2 linked regions of the Geomonas sp. RF6 genome follow. The main gene of each other region encodes a partner of the protein of the gene in region 2 in a complex. Links are inferred from orthologs where the notes say so. Each region holds a gene or a part of one and is shown on either strand. Other genes may lie near its edges.

Region 1 (16,237 bases), 2.5 Mb from region 2 along the record:
CGGCACCCTCGACCCCGGGGCCCGCCCCGGCGCGCGACAGCGAGACCCACACTTCCCCCCTCTTCTTGTCGGGGTATGCCTGGAAGTTGGTGGCGCCGCCGCTCTTCAGAAGCGTCCCCTCCCGTTGTTCTACTACTTCGAGGAGCTTCGGATCATATACCACGGTGAAGACTACGTTCGCCAGATTCTTCGCACCGGTCTCAGAGACCTGCACTGTAAAGTTCTCCTTTGCCCGCACCGACGCCGGAGCCTGCAGGTTCAAGAAAATCTTCCCTGCTCCCTGCCCCGCGGCTCCCGGTGCAGATGCCGGGGCCTGCGCCGCCACGGCGGGCTGCGCAGTAGCGGGAGCTGCCGGCTGCGGAGCGACGGGCGGCGCGGCGGGAGGCTGCTGGATCGCCGGCTGCTGGATCGCTGGCTGCTGGGCCGCCTGGACCGGCTGGACCGGCTGGACCGGCTGCCCGGGTGCCGGAGCAGGGGGTGCCGGAGCCGCTGCAGGAGCGCCCTGGGGCGCAGCTGCTGCTGCCGGTGCCGGCGCCGCCTGGCCCCCCCTCGCCGCCGGCCGCTTCGCCGGCGCCGCCGCAGTCTCAGCAGCCTCCGGTGCGGCAGGGAGCTCAGGTTCCTGGACGAAGGAGGCGTACGGCTTGTTGGAGGAGGGATCGTCCTCGCGGCCGGACCAGAAGGAGGCCACGTCACCCTCCGGCACGGTCACGGCGCGCACGATGCGCGGGGTGATCGCCAGCATGAGCTCGGTCTTGTCGTTCGACTTGTTGGTGTTGGTAAGGAGCGACCCGATGAGCGGGATGTCCCCCAGGAAGGATATCTTGTCCTTGCTGTCGTTCTTGATGTTCTGGATCAGCCCCCCGATGATGCTCGTCTCCCCGTCCTTCAGGGAGAGGACCGTGTCCAGGTTCCTCGTGCCGATGGTGACGACGGTGGTCGCCTGGTCGGTGCCGACAGTATCCCTCTGCAGTATGGAGCTTACCTCAAGCCCGAGCTTGATGGAAACCTCGTTGTTGAGCTGGATCGTCGGCTCGGCATTCACCTTCACGCCGACGTCGACGTACTGCACGTTCACGCTCACCCCGCCGCCGGACGGGGAGGAGGTGGTGGTGATCGGGACCCTGGTGCCGACGTTGAACTTCGCCTTCTCGCGGTTCTTCACCCGGATCTTCGGATTGGAAAGGGTTTCCCCGTTGGCAAGGGTCTTCCCGAAGTTGAAGGTCGCGTTCGGCACGGTCAGGTAGCCGTTGTACCCCTGGTAGGAGAAGAAGTTCAGCAGGTTCTGCGGACCGACCGTGGAGGACGTACCCCCGTTGGAGGTGGAACTCGACGACGAGCTCAGGCTGTCCACCATGACCTGGCCGTTCGGGTTCGTGGCGACCGCGGAGACGGCGTAGCGGGAGAGGGCGAGACCGAAAGCCTCCTCGTTCTTCTTCGCGATCTCGAACACCTCAACCTCGAGGAGCACCTCGGCGTCGGGGACGTCATTCGCCTCTATTATCCTGCGCGCCACGTCTATGACGTCCGGGGTGTCGCGGATCACCAGCGCGTTCATCTCCTCGTTCACGTAGATCTTCTTCACCGTCAGCATGGTGCGGATCAGGTTCACCGCCTTTTTTGCGTCGAGCTTGTTCAGGTAGAAGGTCTGGACCACCAGCTCCTCGTACTGCTTGTTCTTGTCCGGGGTCTTCGGGTAGACGATGATGGTGCTCTCGTTCAGGACCTTCTTCCCGAGCTTGTTCACCCCGCAGATGATCTCCATCGCCTGCTGGAAGGTCGCGTTCTCCAGGAAGAGGGAGACGTTTACGTCCTTTACGGTGTCGTCAAAGATGAAGTTGATCCCCGAGAGCTGCGTCAGGATGGAGAAGATCTCCTTGAGCTTCGCATCCTTGAACTTCAGGGTGATCGGCTTCGTCGACTTCAGGTTCAGGTCGAAACCGTCCAGCTTCGGGCGCTTCGTCTGCACGAGACGTTCGAGCGCCTCCTTGATCTCTTTCCCCGCCGGGTCGAACTCCAGGGCGTGCCGGTAGGAGTTCAGCGCCTCGCGCGGCTTGCGGTTCTTCTCGAACTCCACCCCTTCGTTGAAGTACGTCTGCGCGTTCCTCAGCTTGAGGGCGCGGTCCGCCTGCTGGCGCGCCTGTCCGAAGGAGGGGTCGATGGCGCCGGCGGTCTGGTACTCGCGCAGCGCCCCCTCGTAGTTCTTCGCCGCGAAGAGCGCCTCACCCTTCTTGAAGTGCGCCTCGGCCGCCTTCTCGCTCGCGTGCAGGAACCGGACACGGTACTCGCCGACCTCCGGATGCTGCGAGGCGACCTCGGCGTACTTCACCACCGCCTCATCCAGATTCCCGTCCTTTTCCAGCTTTTCCGCCTTGCTAAAAGCGGACTTCCCTCCTGCGCACCCGGACAGCGCGAGCGCGGCCAGGAGCCCCAGGGTAATCGATTTCATATGATGCATGACAGTTACTCCTTACGGTGCCCTTCTCCCGCCTCGCGGGGTCAGCCCCCGGTGCTCCACGAGCGGGATCACGACTTCACCCGCCCCGCTGCGGGAGGCGATGGTGATGGCGTCGTCAGTGAGATTGGTTACCTCGTAATTCCCCGCTATGATCGATCCCTTCTTAACGACGTATATCTCCTTTTCACTGGAGATGAAAACCCGCTGCTCCCCACCCTTCTTCAGGAAGCCGAGGAAGGTGAAGTTCGGCATGGGAGGGGGCGGAGGAGGCCCCGGAGGGGGCGCCTGCTGCGGCTGGGCCTGCGGCTGCTCCGGCAGCTGAGACTTCGGCGGCAGGGGAAGCGGCTTCGGCGGAGGGGGCAGCGGCTTGAATGGCGCGGACTTCACCTCGTCCCTGAAGATGGGGGCAAAGAGGTCGCGGCGCACCGTGGTACTACCCCCCTCGCGGTTCAGGACCTCCAGGTGCAGGCGCTCCCCTCGTCCCGCAGGGGCGGGGCGGGCCGGTGCTGCGGCCGGAGCGGGTCTGCGTGCCGGCTGGGGGGCGGGGCGCGGGGGCACGCTGCCGATTCGTTGCTGTTTCGGGAAGCGCACGACGCTGTAGATGATGGCGCCGGCGAATACGACGAGGAGGATCGCCAGGATCTGCTTCTTGCGGTTCATGCCCCCTCCGTCTTCAGGAAAGCAGTCATCTGGATCTGGAGGTCCACCACCTTCTCGGTATTGCTGGTGCTTCTGAGGGAGACGGTATTGAGCGTCACCATCTGCGGGTAGCGGGAGAGGTCCCCGATCAGCCCCTTCAGCGCCGGGTACGTCCCGGTCACGGTGAGCGCGATCCCGTAGGAGACTATCGGCCCCTTGTCCGTTCCCGGCCGGTAGCCGATGGTCTTGAGCTGAAGGGAGCGCTTCTCCGCGAGGGCGAAGAGGTCCTCCAGGAAGCGCGCGAAGTCCCTCTTCGGGATCAGCCGCTCCTGGAATATGGCGAGATCGCGCTGCGAGCTCTGGTAGGCTACCGTCCGGTCGGAGGCGCGGTCCCCCCCGGCGGCCCTGGTGGAGAAGTAGGCCGCCTGCATCTTCTCCAGCTCCGGTTCCTGGGAGAGGGTGCGGTAGCCGTAGAGGGCGGCGTCCAGGAGCGCCACCACCAGGAGGGCGATCAGGAAGTAGCGGCTGCCGCGCACCATTTCACGTAGGAGCTCCGGGTTCATGGCTGCTTCACCTTCGCGGTCAGGGTGAAGGTCACCCCGCGCTGCGTCAACCCTACCTTGGTCTGCTGTTGGGTCAAGAGGTACACCTCCGAAAAATAGCTGGAACGCTCGAGATTCTCCAGGAGGGTGCGCAACTGCGAGAAGGAGCGGCTGACCCCGCCGACCTTCACCGTGTTCGACTTCACCTCGGGCTCGACCGAACTCAGCGCGACCCCCTCGGGGACGACCGCCTCCAGCTGGTCCAGGAGGGGAATCCACTGCACCGACTTGAGCGACAGGATCTTGTTCGCGGCATCGATCTGGGTCGTGAGGGCGCGATACTGCTGCTCGCTTACCTGCGGTGTCCGCCCCGATTTCGCCGCCGCGGCCTCGGTCGCCCCCTTCAGCCGCTTTATCTCGCCGGCGCGGAAGGCGGCATCCTGGATCTGGAAAAGGAGGGCTGCAAGGAGAATGAGGATCGCCGCGGCAATCGCCCCGTTCACCCCCCTCGTGTTCACGTAGCGCCTGGTGGCGAGGTTTATCTTTACTCTCATGACAGGCTCCTTGCCGCCGCGCCGAGCGCACCGCACAGGGTGTGCAGCGTCGCGCGCTCCGCGGAGAAGCCGCTGCCGGAGCTCGTCAGGCGCTCCACGTCGAGAAGGACCGGCTCGATCCCGCTCGCCTCGGAGACGAGGACGCGAAATGCCTCCGCCTCCGCGGGACCTGCCATGCAGAAGACGTCGTTCACCGGGCGCCCCGGGAACTTGTCCTTGTACACGAGGAAGGAGCTGTTAACCTCGCGGTACAGCGAGGCGGCATCGCTGGCGAGTTCCTTGTTGCGGTAGAAACAGAGCTCGCCGGCATAGAAGATGAGCATGCTCAGCGACCCGCCGTAGAAGGTCACGAAGGCGAGGTTCTCCGCCATCTCCAGCCGGTGCGCAAAGAGCCGGTACAGGTTGAACGAGGTGAAATCGATGAAGCGCGGCTCCACGCCGGCCAGAAGGAGAAGTTCCTCGTACTGGGTGATGATATCCCTGCTGATGAGGGAGACAAGGAGCGACACCGCGCCGGACTCCGTCTGGTGCAGCGTCTGGTAGTCGAGGTGCATGGAGCTTATCTCCATCGGGAAGTTCTTCTTGAGCTTCCAGCGGATGATGTCCAGCCCCTCCTCCCGGCTCTTGAAGCGCGCTTCCAGATCGAGCAGGAGGACGCGCCCCACCGCGTCCGGGAGGGAGACCGAGACGGACTTCCCCCTGGCCAGAAGCTTCAGGTACCCCTCCCGCACGGCGGAGACGAAGGCTTGCGGGTTCAGCACATTCGGCTCCCGGCGCGAGAGGCGCAGCGTCCCTTCCGGGAAGGGAGCCGTCTGGTACCCCTCCACCTTCAGCGCACGGGCGCTTCCCCCCGCAAGGGCAAGCTTCAGGCCGTCCGGGGCAAGCTCCAGCCCCACTCCTCTCTTGGCAAAAAGCATCGCTATCCCCTACTCCACGAAGGTGACTCGGTTGATTTCCCTGATGGTGGTCTCCCCGGCGAGAACCTTGCGCACGGCGCTCTCCCGCAGGAAACTCGTCCCCGCCTCGCGCGCCGCCTTCTTTAGCGCCGCGATCGGGGCCTTGGTGATGATGAGCTCCCTGATCTCGTCGTTCAGATCGAGGAGCTCCACGATGGCGGAACGCCCGCGGTACCCGTTCCCGTTGCACTCGTCGCAGCCGACCGCCTCGTAGAGCGTCACGCCGCGCGTCCGTTCCGGATCGATGGCGCTCTCCAGGAGTGCCTCGTCGGAAACCCGGGTCGCCCTCTTGCAGGCAGGGCAGATGCGGCGCACCAGGCGCTGGGCCATGACGCAGTTAAGGGAGGCCACGAAGTTGTACGGGTCTATCCCCATGTGGGTGAATCGCCCGATGACGTCGAAGACGTTGTTCGCGTGCACCGTGGTGAAGACGAGGTGGCCGGTAAGGGCGGACTGCACCGCGATCTGGGCGGTCTCCGAGTCCCTTATCTCCCCCACCATGATCTTGTCCGGGTCGTGGCGCAGGATGGAGCGCAGGCCGCGGGCGAAGGTGAGCCCCTTCTTCTCGTTCACCGGGATCTGGGTGACGCCGGAGAGCACGTACTCCACCGGATCCTCGATGGTGATGATCTTCTCCTGCCCGGTGTGGATCTCGGTGAGCGCGCCGTACAGCGTCGTGGTCTTTCCGGAGCCGGTCGGGCCGGTGACGAGGACCATGCCGTACGGTTCCTTTATCATCTTGCGGAAGCGCTTCACCTCCGCCGCCTCCATCCCGAGCGTCTCCAGGGTGAGACCCTTCAGGTCGGTGGCGATACTCTCCTTGTCGAGGATACGGATGACCGCGTCCTCGCCGAAGGCGCTCGGCATGATGGAGACGCGGAAGTCGATGGACTTGCCGCTGATGCGGACCTTGAAGCGGCCGTCCTGCGGGATGCGGCGCTCGGAGATGTCGAGCTCGCTCATGACCTTCAGGCGGGAGATGAGGGGGCCCTGGAAGTGGCTGTCGATCGGATCGGTCGCCTGGTAGAGGACGCCGTCGATCCTGTACTTTATGATCACCCCTTCCGAGGCGGTCTCGATATGGATGTCGCTGGCGCGCCTGGTGAGGGCGTCCAGCACGGTGGAGTTCACGAGCTTGATGATGGGGCTCGTATCGGCGGAGACCGTCTCCACCGAGAGGATCTCCTCCCCCTTCTCCGTCTCCGTCACCAGCTGAAGCATGAAGTCTTCGGAGACTTCCTTCAGCACGCGACTCGTCCCCTCCCCGCGCTTCAGGTGGTAGGTGATCTCCCCTTCCGCGGCGACCTTCAGGCGCAGGGGGCGCTCCAGGAGAAGGGACATCTCGTCCAGGGTGAGGACGTCGGTAGGATCGGGGATCGCCACCACCATCGTCTCGCCGTCCAGTTCCAGCGGCACGAAGTGGAAGCGGTACATCGAATCGGGAGGGACCGAGTTGAACACCTCCTCGTCCGGGCGGAACCCCTTCAGGTCGGCGAACTCGAGTCCGAACTGCTCGGCGAGGGCGCGGGCGAGGACGATGTCGCTGATCAGCCCGTCGCTCAGGCAGATCGCCCCCAGCCTCTCCCCGGTGGCGCGCTGGCGGTCCAGTGCGTACGCGAGCTGGTCCGGAGTGAGCGCTTCCATCTCCATGAGGATTTCGCCGAGTTTTCTTTTGCGAAACGGTTTAAGCATCTGCTACCCCACGTTCCCGGCGATCTTGAAGATCGGTAAATACATGGTGATGATGATGGCGCCGATGACGCCCCCCATGACGATCATGATGGCCGGCTCAACGGCGGTGGTGAGGATGTGGAGGTTGCGGTCGATCTCCTCCTCGAAGTAATCCGATATGTCGGAGAGCATCTGCTCCAGGGCCCCCGTGGTCTCGCCGACTGTAAGCATGCGCAGGGCCAGCGGCGGCATGATGCGCGCACCCTCGATGGCGGCGGAGAGGCGGCTCCCCTCCTCGACCCGCACGACGGCCTCCAGGAGGTTTCGCTCCAGGACCCGGTTGTTCAGGGTGCCGACCGACATGCGCAACGACTCCACGATCGGGATGCCGCTCCCGAGAACGGTCGCAAGGGTGCGGGTGAACCCCGCAACGGAATAGCGCAGAAAGATCGTCCCCAGGAAGGGGGTACTGATCTTGAAGCGGTCGACGGCGAAGCGCCCCGCCTCCGTGCGGCTCCAGCGCTTGAAGAAGATGTAACCGACGACGGCACAGGCGATGAAGATCGGGAGATAGCGCCTGAGGACGCCGGTGAAGTTTATCAGCATCTGCGTCGGGAGGGGGAGCGCGTTCCCCGAGTCCGCGTAGATCTGGCTGAAGGTCGGCACGACGTACACAAGGAGCATCCCCACCGCGAGGACGGCGACGGTGACGAGGATCGCCGGGTAGATGAGGGCGGAAATAACCTTCCCCTTGAACCCTTCTGTCCTTTTCAGGAAGGCGACGTAGCGCCTGAGGGTTTGCGGCAGGTCGCCGGTCCTCTCCCCCGCCTGGATGGAGGCGATGTACAGGTGGGGAAAGACCCTCGGGTGGCGCTCGAAGGCGCTGGAGAAGGCCATCCCCCCCTTCACGTCCTCCCGGATGATGGCCAGGACCTCGTACAGGCGCCCCTTTCCGCCGCTCTCAAGGATCGTGTCGAGCGCCTGGATGATCGGCAGCCCCGCCTTCAGGAGGACCAGGAGCTCCTGGTTGAACATGAGGAGGTCCTTGTTGCTGACCTTCTTGCGCACCGTCGCGCTCTCCAGGAGAAACTGCAGGGGCTTGCGGCGCACCTCGAACACGACGAACCCCTGCTCCTCCAGGCTCTGCCTGAGCAGTGTCGCATTCGCCGCATCGAACTCGCGTTCGATGATCTTGCCGTCGGCGCTCCCTATTTTGCAGTTGAAGACAGACATAAGTTCTAATCATTACCACAAAAGGTGGGGAAAGAAAATACAAAAGGGGAAGGAATTTCGCGCCTGTCGCGGCGCTGCGGGTGGGGGGAGTGCTTCGGTCGCCCTCCTCAGGCGTTGGCCATGCCGAGGAGCCAGAGGGCGAAGGAGACGATCATGGCAACCCCCCAGGGGAGTGCCGCGCGCCCTGCGAAGACCCCGCGCGCGGGGAACCCCTTCAGAATGAGGCCGATGGTGGCGGCGATCCACCCCCATACCCCTGCGATGCAGACGATTTTCCAGACTCCGCCCATCAGCCCCCCCCCGCCGGGCACAGTCTCCTGCAGACCGTCCCGAGCTTCAGCTTCCATACCATGAGCACCGCCTCGCGCACGATCCGCTTCGACATCTTCGAGGTACCGGCGTGCCGGTCGATGAAGATGATCGGCACCTCCCCGACCTTGAAGCCGCGCTCCACGCAGCGGTAGTTCATCTCGATCTGGAAGGAGTAGCCGTCGGAGCGCACCCGGGAGAGGTCGATCGACTCCAGGACCTTCCGACTGAAGCACTTGAAGCCGCTCGTGCAGTCGGAGATGGAGAGCCCGGTGATCGCCCGGGTATAGACGGAGGCGAAGTAGCTCAGCATGAGGCGGCGCAGCGGCCAGTTCACCACGCTGACGCCGTTCAGGTAGCGTGATCCGATCACCAGGTCGTACTCCGCCATCTTTTCGAAAAAGAGGGGGAGGACCGCCGGGTCGTGGGAGAAGTCAGCATCCATCTCCACCACGACATCGGCCCCCCAGTCGAGAGCCACCCGGAACCCCTCCCGGTAGGCGGAGCCGAGCCCGAGTTTCCCGCTGCGGTGCAGGACGCGCACCCGCGCGGACTCGCGCGCCAGGGCGTCCGCGAGCTCTCCGGTGCCGTCGGGGGAGTTGTCGTCTACGATGAGAAGATGGACGCGCTCGTCCAGCGCCAGGATCTGTCTGGCGAGCCGCTCGAGGTTGTCGCGCTCGTTATAGGTGGGGATTACTACGACAGGTTTCACAGGATACGGTACTCTCTTTCGGCGCTTCGAAGGGGATGACCACCCGGCGGGAGCCGCGCTCCCCCGGGACGCGAGGAGCATAAACGATTCGCCTGGAACAAGTCAAGTCAAAGGGGGAGCGCGGGCACAAAAAAAGACCATCCTTTCGGACGGTCTTTCTTGTAATGGCGGGGTTGACGGGGCTCGAACCCGCGACTTCCAGCGTGACAGGCTGGCACTCTAACCGACTGAGCTACAACCCCCTGCTATTAGTACTGCAACGGCGCGTCGGCGCCTGGTACTTCCGTAAAATGGTGGGCGAAGAGGGGATCGAACCCCCGACATCCAGCTTGTAAGGCTGGCGCTCTCCCAGCTGAGCTATTCGCCCTGAAGAAATAATGGCGGGGTTGACGGGGCTCGAACCCGCGACTTCCAGCGTGACAGGCTGGCACTCTAACCGACTGAGCTACAACCCCTTGTAGCGTTTATTCCGGGAGACTACTCGTTGAGGAGAGCCTTCAGGGTGTTACCGGGCTTAAACCTCGGGGTGACCGAGGCAGGAATATCAATCTTCTCACCGGTCTGCGGATTCTTCCCGGTGCGTGCGCCGCGCTCCGCGACGCTGAAGGTGCCGAAGCCGACGAGGGTAAGCTTGTCCCCCTTGGCGAGGCACTCGGTGAGTGCATCGACGATGCCTTTGAGACACTTGTCCGCTTCTGCCTTCGTTATATCTGCGCCTTCGGCAATGGCGTTTATCAGCTCAGACTTGTTCATCTAGCGCCTCCTAGCACTGCATCGCAAAGTGAAGCCATCTTATAGCAGAAGCCTCGCGACGGTGTCAATCATTTTTAGTGGGTCGCCCGCGAATTATCTCCGGCAAGGGACGCCCCCTCTCCGTACACCCCCTGGGTGTGCACAGGGACCTCCGCAAGGAGCGCGAGGGAGAGGACTTCGTCCATGTGCCCGACAAGGTGCACCGTGAGCCCCGCCACGATCTCCTGCGGCACCTCCGCCAGATCCCGCTCGTTGTCGGGCGGCAGGAGAACGGTGGTGATCCCCCCGCGGGCGGCGGCGAGAAGTTTCTCCTTCAGCCCTCCGATCGGAAGTACGCTGCCGCGCAGCGTCACCTCGCCTGTCATGGCGATGTCGCGCCGCACCGGCCTTCTGGCGAGTGCAGAGGTGAGGGCGCACGCCATGGCGATCCCTGCAGAGGGACCATCCTTCGGTATCGCCCCTTCCGGGACGTGGATGTGGATATCGAGCTGCTGGTAGAAGTCGCGGGAAAATCCGAGGATCTCGGCGCGGCTGCGCACGTAGGTGAGTGCCGCCTGCGCCGACTCCTGCATGACCTCGCCGAGCTTCCCTGTGACGGTGAGCTTCCCCTTCCCCGGCACGGCCACGACCTCGATGTTCAGGAGCTCCCCTCCCACCTCGGTCCAGGCGAGCCCGGTCACCAGCCCCACAGAATCCTTCTCCTGCGCGGTCCCGAAACGGTAGCGGGGAGCGCCGAGGTGGTCGTGCACCTGCTTCGGCGTCACGCTGCGCTTCAGCTTCCCACCCTTCGCGGCGGCGAAGGCTACCTTGCGGCAGACGGCACCGATCTCCCGCTCCAGGGAGCGCACCCCCGCCTCCTTCGTGTAGTGCCGGATGATCTCCAGAAGGGACGGCTCCGAAAAGGAGATCCCCTTCCCCGCCATCCCGTTTTGCTTCAGCTGTTTCGGCACCAGGTACTGCCGGGCGATCGCCAGCTTCTCGAGTTCCGTGTACCCCTCGAGACGGACGAGCTCCATGCGGTCAAGGAGCGGACGGGGGATCGTGTGCACCGAGTTCGCCGTGGTGATGAACATGACCTTCGAAAGGTCGTAATCCAGGTCGAGGAAATGGTCGTTAAAGGAGGTGTTCTGCTCCGGGTCGAGGACCTCCAGGAGAGCCGAGGCGGGGTCGCCACGGAAATCGGTGGTCATCTTGTCGATCTCGTCGAGAAGGAAGACGGGGTTGGAGCTGCCGCACTTCTTCAGCGACTGGATGATCTTTCCGGGCATGGCGCCGACGTAGGTGCGCCGGTGGCCGCGGATCTCGGCCTCGTCGCGCACCCCTCCGAGAGAGACCTTCACGAAGGTCCTCCCCGTCGCCTCCGCGACGGAACGGGCAAGCGAGGTCTTCCCCACCCCCGGGGGCCCTACGAGACAAAGGATCGGCCCTTTCAGCCCCTCGGCGAGGGAGTTGATGCACAGGTACTCCAGCACCCTCTCCTTCACCTTCTCGAGCCCGTAATGGTCCGCGTCGAGGCGGGCCTGCGCCGCGGCGAGGTCGTGGCTCTCCTCGGTGCACACCCCCCAGGGGAGCGCCAGCAGCCAGTCGAGGTAGTTTCGCACCACCGCGGCCTCCGCCGACATGGGGGACATGAACTTCAGTTTCTTTATCTCGGAGAGGGCCTTCTCCCGCGCCTCCTCCGAGAGCTTCAGCTTCGCGACCTTCTGCTCGAGGGCTCGCAGCTCCTGCTTCGACTCGTCCTTCGCCCCGAGCTCTTTCTGGATCGCCCTGATCTGCTCGTTGAGATAGTAGTCCTTCTGCGTCTTCTCCATCTGCTTCTTGACGCGGGCATGGATCTTCTTCTCGATCTGCAGGATCTCGATCTCCGCCTCCATGAGGGCCAGAAGCCGTTCCATCCTCTTTGCGGGCGAAACGAGAGCGAGAAGCTCCTGCTTTTCCAGGACCTTCAGATTGAGGTGCGGTGCGATGGTATCGGCGAGGCGGGAGGGGTCGGAGAGCCCGGAGACGGACTGCACGACCTCCGCAGGGACCGCATTGGTGAGACTTACGTAGTTCTCGAAGGAAGCGAGCACGCCGCGCTTCAGCGCCTCCGTCTCGCTCCCCTTCCCTGCGGGCTCTTGAAGGGAGTGCACCTCCACCTCGAAGTAGGAGCTCTCCTCGGTGAAGGAGACGATCTCGCCGCGACGCTTACCTTCCACGAGGACCTTCACGGTCCCGTCCGGGAGCTTCAGGAGCTGGATGATCTGGCAGAGGCAACCGACCGGGTAGATGTCGGCGGGGGACGGATCCTCGGTCTTGGCGTTTTTCTGGGTGGCCAGCAGGATGAGCTTTCCGCTCTCCGCCATCGCCGCCTCCAGCGCTGCCACCGACTTCTCGCGCCCTACGAAGAGGGGGATCACCATGTGGGGGAAAATTACGATGTCTCTTAACGGAAAGAGAGGGAACCTTTCCGGATTCCCCCTCCTCCTTCTTGCCTTCGTTGTTTTCGCTTCGGTCATTATTACCTGTGCTTTCAGGCGGATTCCGCCACGCTCTCGTACACGACGATCGGTTTTTCCTTGTTGTAGATCACCTCTTCGCTGATCACCACTTCCTTCACCATCGCCTGGGAAGGTACCTCGTACATGATGTCCAGCATGGCGTTCTCAAGGATGGAGCGAAGCCCGCGGGCCCCCGTCTTTCTCTTCAGCGCCTCGCGGGCGATGGCGATGAGGGAGCCGTCGGTGAACTTGAGCTTCACGTGCTCCATCTCGAAGAGCTTCTGGTACTGCTTGATCAGTGCGTTCTTCGGCTCCTTGAGGATCTGCACCATCGCCTCCTCGTCGAGCTCGGTCAGCGACGCGAGCATCGGGAGACGCCCGACGAACTCGGGGATGAAGCCGAACTTCAGGAGATCCTCCGGGGTCACCCCCGCGAGGAGCTCGCCCGCCTTCTTCTCCACTTTCTTCTTCACATCGGCACCGAAGCCGAGAGTCTTTATACCTATTCTTTGCTGGATGATGTTATCGAGCCCCGGGAAGGCGCCGCCGCAGATGAAGAGGATATTCGTAGTATCCACCTTCAAAAACTCCTGCTGCGGGTGCTTCCTCCCCCCTTTCGGCGGGACGCTCGCGATCGTCCCCTCGATGATCTTCAGGAGGGCCTGCTGCACACCCTCGCCGGAGACGTCGCGGGTGATGGAGGGGGAGTCGGATTTGCGCGCGATCTTGTCGATCTCGTCTATGTAGATGATCCCCTTCTGCGCCTTCTCGACGTCGTAGTCCGCCGCCTGCAGGAGGGTGAGGATGATGTTCTCCACGTCCTCCCCCACGTACCCCGCCTCGGTGAGGTTGGTGGCGTCGGCCATGGCGAAGGGGACTTTCAGGATGCGCGCCAGGGTCTGGGCAAGGAGCGTCTTTCCGGAGCCGGTCGGGCCGAGGAGAAGGATGTTCGACTTCTGCATCTCCACGTCCCCGGGCTTCACGACAGCCTCGACGCGCTTGTAGTGGTTATATACCGCAACGGCGAGCACCTTCTTCGCCCTGTTCTGCCCGATTACGTACTCGTCCAGGACTTCCTTGATCTCCTGGGGTTTGGGGAGCTTCTTTACATCGGGGCCCGCGGCTTCCTCGAGCTTCGACTCTTCAGCGATGATGTCGTTGCAAAGTTCGATGCACTCGTCGCAAATGTAAACCGTCGGCCCGGCGATGAGCTTCTTTACCTCCTCCTGACTCTTCCCGCAAAAGGAACAAATCAGGGTGTCGGAGCGATCATCTCTTCTGCTCACCTGGCACCTCCCGTCACGAAGTTCCTCGTGACTATGGCATCAATGATACCATACGTCTTCGCTTCATCAGGAGACATGAAGTAGTCGCGCTCGGTATCGGTCTCCACCTTCTGCACGCTCTGCCCGGTGTGCTCCGCGAGGAGCTTGTTCAGGCTCTCCTTCATGCGCAGGATCTCCTTCGCATGGATGTGGATGTCGGTTGCCTGCCCCTGGAACCCCCCGATCGGCTGGTGGATCATGATACGGGCGTTGGAGAGGGCGAAGCGCTTGCCGCGCTCCCCCCCGGAGAGAAGGAACGCGCCCATGGAGGCTGCCTGTCCGATGCAGATGGTGGAGACGGGCGCCTTTATGTAGCGCATGGTGTCGTAGATCGCCATCCCTGCCGTCACCACCCCGCCCGGGGAGTTGATGTACAGGTGGATGTCCTTGTCCGGATCTTCCGCCTCCAGGAAAAGGAGCTGCGCGATCACCAGATTGGAGACGTTGTCGTCGATGGCGCCTCCCAGGAAGATGATCCTGTCCTTCAAAAGACGGGAGTAGATGTCGTACGATCTCTCGCCCCTGCCGGTCTGCTCCACTACTATCGGTACAAGCATGGTATATGCTCCTTTAGATTTCTTCCTTCGCTACTTCCTCGACCTTTGCCTTTTCGAGGAGGAGCTCCAGCGCCTTCTCCTCCCTCATCTGCGCGATGAGGTTTTCCTTGGCGCGGGGGTTGGTAAGGTAGAGGTTCTTGAAGTATGCGGCTTCCTTCTTCGTGTGCCCGGCGATCTCCTCCGCCTTCGCTTCGATGTCCGCCTCGGTTACCTGCACACCCTCCTTTTCCGCCACGGCCTCAAGGAGAAGGGAGCCCTTCACCTGGGTCCTGGCGCTTTCCCTGAACTGGGACTTGTAGCTTTCCTCGGTGAGCCCTACCTGCTCCAGCGACATGTGCTGGGAGGCGAGACGCTTCTTCGTGTTCTCCAGCATGTTGGCGACGTGGCGATCCACCATCGCCTCCGGGACCTCGAGGTCATTCTTCTCGATGAGGGACTGCACCACGCGGTCCTTCAGCTCGTTCTCGACGCGCTGGCGCTCCTGGGTCTCGTGGACCTCCTTCAGGCGCTCCTTCAGCTGGTCGAGGGTCTCGAACTCCTCGCCAAACCCTTTGGCAAACTCGTCGTTGAGCTCCGGGAGCTCCTTCACCTTGATCTCCTTCACCGTGATGGAGAAGGTCGCCGGCTTACCGGCCAGGTGGCTCGCGCCGTAGTTCTCCGGGAAGTTCACGGTAAGGTCCGCGGTGTCGCCGGCGGCAAGGCCTACCATCTGCTCCTCAAAGCCCGGGATGAAGCGCCCGGAGCCGAGCTCCAGCTGAAAGTCCTCCGCCTCGCCACCCTCGAACGGTACGCCGTCCATGAACCCCTTGAAGTCGAAGACGACGAAATCGCCGGTCGCTGCCTTGTGCCCTTCCGCTGCCGGCACGAGCTGCGCGAGGCTGTTTTGCATCTCCTTCAGGCGCGCATCGATGACCGCCTCGTCGACGACGAGTTTTTCCTTCTTCACCTCGAGCCCCTGGTACTCCTTCAGCTCGACGGCCGGGTACACCTCGACGGTGGCGCTGTACTTGAAAGGCTGACCCGGGGTGAGGGTATCGCTCTCGATGAGGGGGAAGGAGACGGGGGAGATCCCCTCGTCGTTCACTGCCTGGAAGTAGGTATCGTTCACCAGCGTCTTCAGCACGTCCTCGGCCATCTTCTCGCTGTAGGTTTTCTCGATGAGCTCCATGGGGACCTTCCCCTTGCGGAATCCCTTTATCGCCGCGTGCTTGCGGATCTCGGTGTAAGCCTTGGTGATCTCATCGGAAACGCGCTCCGCCGGAATCTCAAAGTTGATCTTCTTCTTGATGCTGCTGAGCGTTTCTACTTTGATCTGCATTATGTACCCTCTCTTTGTATGCGCTTTATATGGCAGGCTCACTGCCGCAATGCTTCTGCTGGTTTTTGGAAGGTGGGACCATTGAAGGATTTCTGGGAAACGGTGGACGGACAGGCATCCTGGTCAGCGCTGGGAAACCGGCAGAACGTCCGGGACAACCACAGGCGGAACGCATTAAAGCGGTAAAATAACAAAGGGGAAGGGAAGTTGTCAACATAGAATTGACTCTGCTCCAGGCGGGTCCGGCACCCCTCTCGGGTGCCGCTACGGAGCCATCGGGCGCTTCCGCTTCCCCGCTTTCCGATGCGGAAGCGCCCCTCTAACCATCCTCAGTACGCCTCGCTCCCATCCAGAAGATCGGCGCCTCGTACCTTGCCGCGGAAGACCCGGTATGCCCAGATCTTGTAGACGATGACGATCGGGACGAAGATGAAGGCGACCCCCGTCATGATCCGCAGCGTGTAGGGGGAGGATGCGCTGTTGAAGATCGTGAGGCTCGCCGCGGGATCGATGCTGGAGGGGATCAGGTTCGGGAAGAGCCCGATCACTCCGGTGAAGACGACCCCGAGGATCGTCAGGCACGATAGGGCAAACGCCGCGAGCGGCGCCTCCCGCATGAGGAGGATCCCAGCCCCTAGCAAAGAGAGTACCGCAATGACCGGCACCACTGCAAGAAGCGGGGTCGAGATGAAGTTGTCGTAGAGCTTCGTGGCGAAGTAGCTGTGACCGAGGA
Region 2 (4,526 bases):
CTTGGTGTGCGGGGTGATGGAGCCCGGCTTGGCCAGAACCTGGCCGCGCTCGATGTCCTCACGCTTCACGCCGCGCAGCAGCGCGCCGATGTTGTCCCCTGCACGACCCTCGTCCAGAAGCTTCCTGAACATCTCGACGCCGGTAACGGTCGTCTTGGCGGTGGTCTTGATGCCGACGATCTCGATCTCCTCGCCGACCTTCACGATACCGCGTTCGACGCGGCCGGTAGCGACGGTGCCACGACCGGAGATGGAGAAAACGTCCTCGACCGGCATGAGGAACGGACGGTCAACAGCACGCTGCGGCTCCGGGATGTAGGAGTCGACTGCGTCCATGAGAGCCAGGATCGCCTGCTCGCCGAGCTCCCCCTTGTCCCCTTCGAGCCCTTTCAGGGCGGAACCCTTCACGATGGGGATATCGTCCCCCGGAAAGTCGTAGGAGGAGAGAAGCTCGCGGACTTCCAGCTCGACGAGCTCGAGGAGCTCCTCGTCGTCCACCATGTCCGCCTTGTTCAGGAAGACGACGATGTAGGGGACGCCGACCTGACGCGCAAGGAGGATGTGCTCGCGGGTCTGCGGCATCGGGCCGTCAGCTGCGGAAACAACCAGGATAGCGCCGTCCATCTGGGCAGCACCGGTGATCATGTTCTTCACGTAGTCGGCGTGACCCGGGCAGTCGACGTGTGCGTAGTGGCGCTTGTCGGTCTCGTACTCGACGTGTGCGGTGGCGATGGTGATGCCGCGCTCACGCTCTTCCGGAGCGTTGTCGATCTGGTCAAAGGCCTTGAACTCGGCCTGGCCCTTGCCTGCCAGAACCTTCGTGATGGCAGCGGTAAGGGTAGTCTTACCGTGGTCAACGTGGCCGATGGTGCCTATGTTCACATGGGGTTTGGTTCTTTCGAATTTTGCCTTTGCCATTTCCGAGTCCTCCTCGATAGGTATTAAATGTTAGCCTTTAACCTTTGCGACAATCTCATCAGCGACCGACTTGGGCACCTGCTCGTAGTGGTCAAAGGTCATGGAGTAGGTTGCACGTCCCTGGGTTGCGGAACGAAGGTCAGTGGAGTAGCCGAACATCTGGGCCAGCGGCACCATCGCGGTGACGACCTGGGCGCCTGCGCGTCCTTCCATACCCATGATGCGGCCACGGCGCGAGTTCAGGTCGCCGATGACGTCGCCCATGTACTCTTCCGGCACAACCACCTCGACGGACATGATCGGCTCGAGGATGCACGGCGACGCCTTGGAGCACCCTTCCTTGAAGCCCATGGAGCCCGCGATCTTGAAGGCCATCTCGGAGGAGTCGACCTCGTGGTACGAACCGTCGATGAGGGTGACCTTGACGTCGACGACGGGGTACCCTGCCATGACGCCGTTATCGAGAGCTTCCTTGATACCCTTGTCGACAGCCGGGATGTACTCGCGGGGAACGACGCCGCCCTTGATGGCGTCGACGAACTCGTACCCTTTCCCGGGCTCCTGCGGCTCGATCTCGATCCAGACGTGGCCGAACTGGCCGCGGCCGCCGGACTGGCGCACGAACTTCCCTTCGCTCTTGACCTTCTTGGTGATGGTCTCGCGGTAGGCGACCTGCGGCTTGCCGACGTTCGCCTCAACCTTGAACTCGCGCATGAGACGGTCGACGATGATCTCGAGGTGCAGCTCCCCCATGCCGGAGATGATTGTCTGGCCGGTCTCCTCGTCCGTCTTCACGCGGAAGGAGGGGTCCTCGCTGGCGAGCTTCGCGAGGGAGATGCCGAGCTTCTCCTGGTCTGCCTTTGTCTTCGGCTCGATGGCGATGGAGATGACCGGCTCGGGGAACTCGATCGACTCGAGGATAACCGCGCTGTCTTCTGCGCAGAGGGTATCGCCGGTGGTGGTGTATTTGAGACCGACGGCAGCAGCGATGTCGCCTGCGTACACTTCCTTGATCTCTTCACGCTTGTTGGCGTGCATCTTCAGGATACGGCCGATCCTCTCGCGCTTCCCCTTCGTGGAGTTGTACACATAGGAGCCGGAGTTCATGACGCCGGAGTACACACGGAAGAAGCAAAGCTGCCCGACGTACGGGTCGGTCATGATCTTGAACGCGAGGGAGGAGAACGGCTCGTCGTCAGAAGCGTGACGCTCGATCGGTGCCTCGGTGTTCGCGTCGATCCCCTGGATCGCCGGAATGTCGGTCGGAGCCGGGAGGTAGTCGAGAACGGCGTCGAGGAGGTTCTGCACCCCCTTGTTCTTGAAGGAGGAACCGCAGATAACCGGGCAGATCTGGATCGCCAGCGTCGACTTCCTGATGGCGGACTTGATCTCTTCCTTCGTGAGCTCCTCGCCCCCGAGGTACTTCTCCATGAGCTCGTCGTCATGGCTGGAGATCTCCTCGATCAGAAGATCGCGGTACTCCTGCGCCTGGGCCTTCAGCTCTTCCGGGATCTCGATGACGTCGTAGCGAGCACCGAGGGACTCGTCGTTCCACACGATTCCCCTCATCTCCACGAGGTCGACAACCCCTTTATAGTTCTCTTCGGCACCGATCGGGATCTGCAGCGGAACAGGGTTCGCCTTCAGGCGATCCTTGATCATGGAGACGCCGCGGAAGAAGTCCGCGCCGATACGGTCCATCTTGTTGACGAAGGCAATGCGGGGTACGCGGTACTTGTCAGCCTGACGCCACACGGTCTCAGACTGCGGCTCCACGCCACCAACAGAGCAGAAAACAGCTACTGCACCGTCGAGCACGCGCAGGGAACGCTCCACCTCGATGGTGAAGTCGACGTGACCCGGGGTGTCGATGATGTTGATACGGTGGTCTTTCCACATGCAGGTGGTTGCAGCGGAGGTGATGGTGATGCCACGCTCCTGCTCCTGCTCCATCCAGTCCATGGTGGCAGTGCCGTCGTGAACCTCACCGATCTTGTGAGAGACGCCCGTGTAGTAGAGAATACGCTCGGTGGTGGTGGTCTTTCCCGCGTCTATATGTGCCATTATCCCGATATTTCGGGTCATTTCCAGACTAACCTGACGTGCCACTGCCTAAACCTCCGAAATGCTGCAATCCTGTATGGTGACTACCAGCGATAGTGAGCAAAGGCCCTGTTCGCCTCGGCCATCTTGTGCGTGTCTTCACGCTTCTTCACTGCGGCGCCGCGGTTGTTGTAGGCGTCCAGTATCTCACCGGCAAGCTTGTCGGTAACGGTCTTCTCGCTCCTGGCGTTGGAGTACTTCACCAGCCAGCGCATTGCCAGAGACATGCGGCGCTCGGGGCGCACCTCGACCGGCACCTGGTACGTGGAACCACCAACCCTGCGCGACTTCACCTCGAGCATCGGCTTGATGTTGTCAAGGCAGCGCTTCAGCACCTTGACCGGCTCATCGGAGGCCTTGGAGGCAGCAAGCTCCAGCGCGCCGTACAGAGCACGCTCTGCGGTACTCTTCTTGCCGTCCAGCATGATTATATTGATGAGCTTGGCAACCGTGCGGTCCCCATACTTCGGATCCGGGAGGATCACCCTCTTGGCAACTTCTCTTCTTCTAGGCATCGAAAACCTCTCACTTTAGCGTTTTACTTGGGCCTTTTTGCACCGTACTTGGAACGACTCTTCATCCTGCCCTTGACGCCGACGGAGTCGAGCGTGCCGCGCACGATATGATAACGAACACCCGGAAGGTCCTTGACCCTGCCACCCCTGATCAGGACCACGGAGTGCTCCTGCAGGTTGTGCCCTACACCCGGAATGTAGGAAGTGACCTCGACGCCGTTGGTGAGACGCACCCTGGCAACCTTGCGCAGCGCGGAGTTCGGCTTTTTGGGAGTGGTGGTGTAAACCCTGGTGCACACCCCTCTCTTCTGGGGGCAGCATCTGAGCGCCGGAGCAGTGGATTTCTCCGCCTTAGACTCCCGACCGTTACGAATAAGCTGATTGATTGTTGGCATACAAACCCTCTCACGCTAAACTTGACTCCCGGGGGTCCCCCTGCGGAAGCGACGAAAATAACAACATTTGACGCAGTTGTCAAGCCATATTTGAATATGTTTTCACAAAAGTGCCGGCGGCGCCAATCTGCAGCGCCTCCGGCACCCCATCTCAACGGCGGCGCTTACGCTTCCAGCGCCTCCGGCTCATCCTCTATTCGTTCTTCCACTTCCTGCACCGGCTCCGGTATGATGATCGGCTCTTCCGCAACGAGCTTCATGTTGCGGTAGAGGGAGAGGCCGGTACCTGCCGGAATCAGCCGCCCCATGATCACGTTCTCCTTGAGACCGCGAAGACTGTCAACTTTACCTTCTATCGAGGCCTGTGTCAACACTTTTGTTGTCTCCTGGAAGGAGGCGGCCGAAATGAAGGACTCGGTGGAGAGAGAGGCCTTCGTGATACCGAGGAGGAGCGACTCCGCGGTTGCCGGGCGGCCACCCTTGTCGAGGGCCTTCTCGTTCTCTTCCTCGAAGACGTACCGTTCGATCTGGTCGTCGATGAGAAGAGAGGTGTCACCCACATCCTTGATGCGGACCCTGCGCAGCATCTGGCGCA

What was found.
Region 1: the proteins of rpsG (region 2) and tig are in contact, whole or in part, in a crystal structure (PDB 3GTY), measured with the Thermotoga maritima proteins. The link is inferred for Geomonas sp. RF6 from one-to-one orthologs. Residues at the interface, in WP_004081843.1 of Thermotoga maritima: Lys34, Lys52, Lys55, Glu59, Arg62, Gln63, Glu66, Asn67, Lys69, Val71, Arg95, Ala109, Lys110, Lys111, Gly112, Arg113, Pro114, Glu117, Glu121, Ile124, Ala125, Tyr127, Asn128, Asn129, Thr130, Gly131, Lys135, Asp139, Arg142, Met143; in WP_004081061.1 of Thermotoga maritima: Glu122, Val124, Val129, Leu130, Tyr133, Glu188, Gly259, Ile262, Tyr263, Glu266, Ser270, Glu273, Gln274, Glu277, Arg308, Gln311, Ile312, Ser315, Tyr316, Glu325, Arg329, Arg336, Leu363, Phe366, Trp367, Arg373, Leu377, Arg381, Leu384, Glu387.

Annotation. Positions count from the first base shown.
Region 1 is NZ_CP087999.1:341,990-358,226, forward strand. The notes cover bases 13,353-16,237. They hold tig (trigger factor), read right to left. Parts: upstream 15,505-16,237; coding sequence 14,200-15,504; downstream 13,353-14,199. Other genes in these bases: clpX (ATP-dependent Clp protease ATP-binding subunit ClpX), read right to left, coding at 13,353-13,590; clpP (ATP-dependent Clp endopeptidase proteolytic subunit ClpP), read right to left, coding at 13,587-14,186; cydB (cytochrome d ubiquinol oxidase subunit II), read right to left, coding at 15,834-16,237. Outside these bases: LPW11_RS01470 (tetratricopeptide repeat protein), read right to left, coding at 1-2,455; LPW11_RS01475 (type II secretion system protein PulP), read right to left, coding at 2,468-3,115; type 4a pilus biogenesis protein PilO, read right to left, coding at 3,112-3,657; LPW11_RS01485 (PilN domain-containing protein), read right to left, coding at 3,654-4,190; type IV pilus biogenesis protein PilM, read right to left, coding at 4,187-5,107; LPW11_RS01495 (GspE/PulE family protein), read right to left, coding at 5,117-6,838; LPW11_RS01500 (type II secretion system F family protein), read right to left, coding at 6,842-8,050; LPW11_RS01505 (hypothetical protein), read right to left, coding at 8,158-8,340; LPW11_RS01510 (polyprenol monophosphomannose synthase), read right to left, coding at 8,340-9,071; LPW11_RS01530 (HU family DNA-binding protein), read right to left, coding at 9,549-9,824; lon (endopeptidase La), read right to left, coding at 9,899-12,322; more of clpX, read right to left, coding at 12,337-13,352. UniProt on the Bacillus subtilis protein: Involved in protein export. Acts as a chaperone by maintaining the newly synthesized protein in an open conformation. Functions as a peptidyl-prolyl cis-trans isomerase.
Region 2 is NZ_CP087999.1:2,901,645-2,906,170, reverse strand. The notes cover bases 1,802-4,526. They hold rpsG (30S ribosomal protein S7), read right to left. Parts: upstream 3,537-4,526; coding sequence 3,066-3,536; downstream 1,802-3,065. Other genes in these bases: rpoC (DNA-directed RNA polymerase subunit beta'), read right to left, coding at 4,096-4,526; rpsL (30S ribosomal protein S12), read right to left, coding at 3,560-3,931; fusA (elongation factor G), read right to left, coding at 1,802-3,027. Outside these bases: tuf (elongation factor Tu), read right to left, coding at 1-918; more of fusA, read right to left, coding at 949-1,801.